Regions from separate parts of the Methylobacterium sp. CM6247 genome, predicted to be linked through region 3. Evidence: riboswitches for the same ligand, from Rfam matches in the RefSeq annotation. Region 3 holds a riboswitch; each other region holds the start of a gene.
What was found. A riboswitch is a leader RNA that binds a small molecule or an ion and turns the genes downstream of it on or off. The one in region 3 is predicted to bind cobalamin.
Positions count from the first base shown of each region.

Region 1 (2,257 bases), 260 kb from region 3:
ATCAAGGTCCTCGGTGTCGAGGGAGAGCGTCTCGAAGGGTCGGAAGGGGATGCCACGCAGGATTTCGTGCTCGTCAATGGGCCGGCCTTCTCGGCGCCGGGACCGAAGCCGTTCCTCGCGACGCTGAAGCGCCTCGCCAAGACCACCGATCGGGCGGAGGGACTGAAGAAGGCCGCATCGGCGGCGCTTCGGGGTGTGCAGAGCGCGGTCGTCGCGACCACCGGTTCGCCGAGCCCGACCCTGGCGACCCTCGGTGGGCAGCCCGAGACGCATCTCCTCGGCGACAGTTTCTACAGTCAGGTCCCGCTGCGCTTCGGCGATCACATCGCCAAGATCTCCCTCGTCCCGGTCTCTCCCGAAATGAGGGCGCTGGCGAACAAGCCTCTGGACGACACGAGCGCCGCCGACGCGATCCGCGAGGCGGTGATGGAGCATTTTCGCATCCACGGCGGCACCTGGGAATTGCGGGCGCAGCTGTGCCTGAACCTCGACGACATGCCGGTGGAGGACGCCTCCGTGGTCTGGCCTGAGACCGCGAGCCCCTACCGCACCATCGCCACCCTCACCGCCGCGCCGCAGGCGAGCTGGAGCGAGGCCCGCGCGGCTTACGTCGATGACGGTCTATCGTTCAGCCCCTGGCACGGGTTGGCCGCGCACCGGCCGCTCGGCGGGATCATGCGCATGCGCAAATCGGCCTACGAGATGGGCAAGCGCTTCCGGGCCGAGAAGAACGGCCGCCGCATCGAGGAGCCAAAGAATCTCGACGCTCTGCCGGAGTGACGCCGGACGTTGCTGCAATGCGACAGGGCAGCGGCGATGATCGGTGCGGGATCATCTCGCAATTGACCGTCTCGTCGCGGCCGACCTAGCCTGACGCTGACGGTTCCTCTTGCGAGGATCAAAAGGGAACGCGGTGAGGGTCTTGGCCCGATGCCGCGGCTGCCCCCGCAACTGTAAGCGGCGAGCCCATCATCAACACGTCACTGGGTGATCCACCTGGGAAGACGATGAGAGGGCGTCGACCCGTGAGCCAGGAGACCTGCCGTCAGTCGTGGTCACACGCGAAACGCATCGGGCGGGGTGTCCTGGTGGGGTGTCGGCGCCTGCGCTCGCGCGCAGGGATCGGCTTCGTTCGCGGTGACGTGCCACTGCCGTTGCCCGAGGTCTCCGCCTGTGTCCGTTCGTCTCGTCCCTCCGCTCCTCGCCCTCGGATTCCTGGCATCCGCCTCGCCGGTTCTTGCCCAGTCCGGGACGGCCACCACCGCCGAGGCGACCCTCGACGAACTCTCCGTGGCCGCCGACATGCGTCCGCCCCCTGCCGCCGGTCCCGGTCTCGGCGGAGCCACGGGCGGAGCCGGCGGGGCCGAAGCGTTTGGCGCCCTGTCCGCTCCCGCGCTGACGTCGAGTTCGGGCGTCATCACCGGCAGGGCCCTCAACGATCGCCCGGTGACCCGCCCCGGCGAGGTGCTGGAGGCCGTGCCCGGCCTCATCGTCACGCAGCATTCCGGCGAGGGAAAAGCCAACCAGTACTTCCTGCGCGGCTTCAACCTCGACCACGGCACGGACATCGCCATCACCATCGACGGCATGCCGGCCAACATGCGCACCCATGGCCACGGCCAGGGCTATGCCGACATCAACTTCCTCATTCCCGAACTCGTCGGCGCGGTGGAGTTCCACAAGGGCCCGTATCTCGCCCGTGACGGGGATTTCGCCTCCGCCGGATCGGTGCGGATCGACACGATCGACGCAGTGCCCCGCCCACTCGCGCTCACCTCCATCGGGAGCTTCGGCTACAAGCGGGCCCTCACCATCGCCTCCGCACCCCTCGGGGAGGGGACGCTCCTCGCCGCCGGCGAGGCTCAGGTCTATGACGGCCCCTGGGTGGTGCCGGACGACATCCGCAAGCTCAACGGCGTTCTCCGCTACAGCCAGGGCACTGCCCTCGACGGGTTCTCCCTCACCGGCATGGCCTATTCCAACCGCTGGACGGCGACGAACCAGGTTCCGCAGCGGGCCATTTCCGAAGGCGTGATCGGCCGCTTCGGCACTCTCGATCCGAGCGATGGCGGCGATGCCAGCCGCTTCTCCCTGTCGGGCCGCTGGAGCCGGTCGGACGACGGCGGCGTCACCCGCGCCAGCGCCTACGTCATCCGCTCGAACCTCAACCTGTTCAACAACTTCACCTATTTCCTCAACGACCCGGTCAACGGCGACCAGTTCCGCCAGCTCGACAGCCGCACCGTCGCCGGCGGCG
Region 1 is NZ_JBTXKX010000003.1:1,230,628-1,232,884, forward strand. Features, by position in the region: gene ACYQOP_RS06665 (catalase family protein) at 1-780, shown strand, start outside; cobalamin riboswitch at 864-1,061, shown strand; gene ACYQOP_RS06670 (TonB-dependent receptor) at 1,303-2,257, shown strand, end outside.
Region 1: linked by a shared signal. The riboswitch ahead of ACYQOP_RS06670 (TonB-dependent receptor) and the one ahead of ACYQOP_RS05415 (TonB-dependent receptor) in region 3 are both predicted to bind cobalamin.

Region 2 (2,257 bases), 570 kb from region 3:
TGCAGACGGAGAGGCACTCCACGCTTTCGACCGCGATGCCCTCGATGGCGGCTTCCGTCACCGCATCGCGCAGCGCCGAGACGAGGCGGGCCCCGGCGCGGGGCTCGGACGTGTCGCCGGCCGTGCGACAGGTGGCGCAGACGTAGAGTACGACCGGGCTGCCGGCCTGGATGTCCTCGTCAGGCATGCGACGTCGCCGGGCTCTTGCGCCCGACGCTGTTCCAGGCCCAGCCGAAGGCGAGGCCGATCACCGCCCAGAACACGAAGGCGATGCCCAGCGACCGAGCGGCGAATTGGGCCGCGTAGCCCGGCGGCAGGGCGGAGGCGGTGTGGCTCGTCTCCGGCGCCCCGGCCAGATGCGGTGCGACGATAAGCACGAGCCCTCCAGCGACGGCGATGGAGGAGCGGCGAATCGCGATGAGGTAGAGTCCCATGGCGGTGGCGGCTGCGGTCATGACCCACCAGAACTGGCGTTCGGCGAGCGGCGCCGCCTCCATGCCGGGCAGTTCCGGCGGTAGGCCGAGGGCCGGGGCGAGGGCCACGGCGAGGAACCCCGCGATGGCGAATCGCAGGCCGGTTTCCGGGCTCGGCTCGCGCCCACAGGCAATGAGAGCCGCGCCCAGTAACAGGGCGTAGCCGACGCCGCCGACCAGGGTCGCGAGGGCGGTGAAGACCATCCGGGGCAGGCCGGGGCCGGGCTGCCAGGCCGGTGCGACCTCGCCGCCTTCGACACCGTCCGTCTTGCCACCATGGTCGTGGCCCGAATGGACGGGCACGATGAGGGAGGCCGGGGAGGCGCCGCGCGGCATCGATAGCGCGGCCGGCGCCGTGGCTTCACCGCTCTCGTAACGCTCGGCCGCGATGATCAGCGGCGAGGTGAGGGCGAGCTGCAAGCCCGTGGCGACGACAGCCGCCAGGAAGCCGGCGACCAGGGCCGCCGACACGAGTCGGATCATCATGAAATCAGGTCCTGGCTGAGCGCGAGGCGGTCAGTGGCAGGGGAAATTCTGGGCGTGCCGGAAATCGTGGGCCGCGTTGTGCAGCGCCATCGCCGGTGCGAAGCCGGCCATGAAGACGAGCCCGAGGCCGAGGAAAGCGGCCATAAGTACCGCGCCGAGACGCTCGTTGCTGCGGGTGCCGGTGAGGGCGAGAGTGTTCGTGGTCATCGTGTCAGGTCTCCGGCCGCCCCGCCGGCGGCGTTCGAGGATAGAGCGGGAGGACAATGTCCCCTTCGGAAGGCAGGTCTCCTGGCTCGCGGGTCATCCGGTCCTGCCGCCTTCCCGGATCGCTCCGGTGGCCGATGGCAGGCCCGTCTCCGCTCACAGTTGCGGGGGCAGCTGCGGTTTCAGGCGCGAGCCCTCACCGCATTCCCTTTTCACCCCGTCGCCGGGGCACCGTCCAAACTTCGCTTCTACGCGCTCACGCGACCGCTGACAACGCGCCGCCAAAGCGTTTTACCGGCTTTGACGGGGCAGGGCGGTTTCGCGCTAAAGGGAGCCATGCGGCAGCCTTCCCCAAGAATGACACTGGTCCTCGGAGGCGCGCGCTCGGGCAAGAGCCTGCACGCGGAGCGCCTCGTGGAAGCCCACCCGGCGCCGTGGCTCTACCTCGCCACCGCGCAGGCCTGGGACGACGAGATGCGGGAGCGCGTCGCCCTTCACCGGTCGCGCCGCTCGGCGGATTGGATCACCCGGGACGTGCCGATCGATCTGGCCGAGGCCGTCGCCGCGGCGACCGGGCCGGTGCTGGTCGATTGCCTGACCCTGTGGCTCACCAACCTGATCCTGTCCGAGGCCGATATCGAGGCGGCGAGCGCCGCGCTGATCGAGGCCTGCGGTCGCGCGCCGGGGCCGGTGGTGCTGGTGGGCAACGAGGTCGGTCTCGGCATCGTGCCGGACAACGCGCTCGCCCGCCGCTTCCGCGACGCGGCCGGGCGACTGCACCAGCGCCTCGCCGCGCGGGCCGACCATGTGGTGTTCATGGTGGCGGGACTGCCGATGATCGTGAAACCCCAACCCGGAGCGAGCGCATGAGCGTTTCAGACACGAGCGACCCGGAGGCCGAACGGCACCGTGAGAAGATGGAGAAGCGCAAGGCCGTCCAGGACGCCGAGGTCGCGGCCAAGACGATCGAGAAGGGCCTGCTCATCGTCAATACCGGCCCTGGCAAGGGTAAGACCACGGCCGGGCTCGGCCTCGTCCTGCGGGCGCTCGGCCATGGCTGGCGGGTCGGCGTGGTCCAGTTCATCAAGGGTGGG
Region 2 is NZ_JBTXKX010000003.1:403,617-405,873, reverse strand. Features, by position in the region: gene ACYQOP_RS02760 (DUF1636 family protein) at 1-187, opposite strand, end outside; gene ACYQOP_RS02755 (CbtA family protein) at 180-959, opposite strand; gene ACYQOP_RS02750 (CbtB domain-containing protein) at 990-1,166, opposite strand; cobalamin riboswitch at 1,221-1,414, opposite strand; gene cobU (bifunctional adenosylcobinamide kinase/adenosylcobinamide-phosphate guanylyltransferase) at 1,521-2,033, shown strand; gene cobO (cob(I)yrinic acid a,c-diamide adenosyltransferase) at 2,030-2,257, shown strand, end outside.
Region 2: linked by a shared signal. The riboswitch ahead of ACYQOP_RS02750 (CbtB domain-containing protein) and the one ahead of ACYQOP_RS05415 (TonB-dependent receptor) in region 3 are both predicted to bind cobalamin.

Region 3 (2,257 bases):
CCGTCCAGTACCGCTATTGAACCGGTACTGCTCGACATCGAGCCAGTGGCGCCGGCTCTGCAGCCGGTAGGCGGTGTTGCGGATGGTGATGTCGGCGCTGGGCGTCCACTCGGTCTTGAGCTGAGTCCAGTTGTCGGCCCAGAAGATCTTCGCGCCGTCGACATTGTAGTTGTTGTTGCGCAGGGACTGGACGATCCGGCCATTGACCAGCGGCGTGCCCCAGTAGCGCGCGGGCTCCTGGTAGCCGAGATCGTGGCTGAGCGTCACCGCGAGATCGGGGTTGAGCTGGAACAGCAGCGCGCCCGAGACCGCGAGGTTGCGGAAATCCCCGTTCGGGCTGGTCCAGCCGCCGTCGCGGTTGCCGCTGATATTGAGGCGGTAGGCCACCGCATCGCCGATGGGACCGCCGAGATCGACGGCGAGGCGCGCGAGCCCGTCCGACCCGGTAGCGGCACGGGCGGCATGGATCGGCGTGAAGCTCGGCTTCTTCGAGACCACGTTGACCACGCCGCCGATGGCGCCGTCGCCATAGAGGACGGAGGCCGGGCCGCGTAGCACCTCGATCCGCTCCACGTTCCAGGTATCGAACGGGAAGGTCACGGTGCCGGCGCCCACGAACAGCCGCGTGCCGTCATAGAGCTGCTGGATCGAGTTCGGGCCGGCGAAGCCCCGGCTGGAGAAGGCGCCGTTGCCGTTGCCGGGCGACGCGATGGTAGTGATGCCGGTGGCGTTCTGCGTCACCGCCTCGACCACCGTGTTCTGGCCCCGGATTCGGGCGGTCTCGCCGCTGATGACATCGATGCTGGCGGGGGTCTCCAGCGGCGTCAGGCCGAGGCGACTGGCGCTGCGGGAGGGGGTCGAGAGGTTGAGCCCGACCGGGTTGGCGCGAGTCAGGCCGACCCCGCTCCCCTCCACGGTGAGCTGGTCGAGGGTGACGGCATTCTGGCTGACGGAATCCTGGGCGCGGACCTCGCCCGCGAGCAGGGTCGAGCCGAGGAGTGACGCGAGGAAAGCGGTGGCGCGGGCCGGGGATATCCGCCCGGGGGCGCGGTTGGTGACCTGTGTGGGCATGTTCGTTTGGGCAAACCGGAGTGATCGCTGGCCGAATGCCGCGCCCCTTCTGCTAGATCGTATGTTATAACGTTACAATACGTCGAACCGGGCAAAATGCCTGCGCGGAGGACCAAACGGTCTCGCCAAGGGCAAGCTGTGGAGCGATTCTGTAACGGAAGGAACAGGGACGATCGGGCATCGCGGGCGAACGGCAGGCGCGGCTCAGCGCAGTGGCACGTCACCGCGAACGAAGCCGATCCCCACGCGAGCGCAGGCCCCGACACCCCACCAGGACACCCCGCCCGATGCGTTTCGCGTGTGACCACGACTGACGGCAGGTCTCCTGGCTCGCGGGTCGACGCCCTCTCATCGTCTTCCCAGAAGCCGGAGCCTCCAGTGACGTGTTGATGATGGGCTCGCCGCTTACAGTTGCGGGGGCAGCCGCGGCATCGGACGCAAGATCCTCACCGCGTTCCCTTTTGATCCCCCGAAGGGGAACCGTCATCGTCAGGCTAGTCGAGGGCGAGAGACCGCGTCAACGACGTGACGGCAATAGCCCAAAAGAAAAGCCCCGGACCGTTCGATCCGGGGCCGATCTCATCGGATGCGTATCGCCTACCAGCGGTAGGTGACGGAGCCGGTGATGCGGCGGCCGTCACCGTAATTGCAGCCGACATATCCGAGTTGGGCGCAGGTGCCGACATAGACCCGGTCGGCGAGGTTGTTGGCGGCCACCTGGAAGCGCCAGTTGTCGTAGGTATAGCGGATCGACGCATCCATCAGGAAGTAATCCGGCACGCGGATGGTGTTGGCGGCATCGCCGAACGTGTCGCCGATGTAACGAACGCCGAAGCCGAAGCCGAGACCACGGAACACGCCAGTCTGGACGGTATAGTCGGCCCAGTTCGAGATCACGATGTTCGGAACTTGAATGGGACGATTACCGACTGTGCTCGCGAACCGCGCGTCCGGGGGCGTATCCTTGGTCACCCGCGCGTTGAGGGCGGTGAGCGAGCTCAGTAGGCGGAACCCTTCGGCCAGTTCCACGGTGGCCTCGACCTCGACGCCGTTCACCGCGATCTCGCCGGTCTGGTAATAGGCCTGCTGCAGCGGATCGGTCGGATCGAAGGTCAGCGCATTGGTTTTCTTCGTGTCGAAATACGACAGGAGGAACGTGCTGTTCGATCCGGGCGGCTGGAACTTG
Region 3 is NZ_JBTXKX010000003.1:971,671-973,927, forward strand. Features, by position in the region: gene ACYQOP_RS05415 (TonB-dependent receptor) at 1-1,071, opposite strand, end outside; cobalamin riboswitch at 1,370-1,571, opposite strand; gene ACYQOP_RS05420 (TonB-dependent siderophore receptor) at 1,669-2,257, opposite strand, start outside.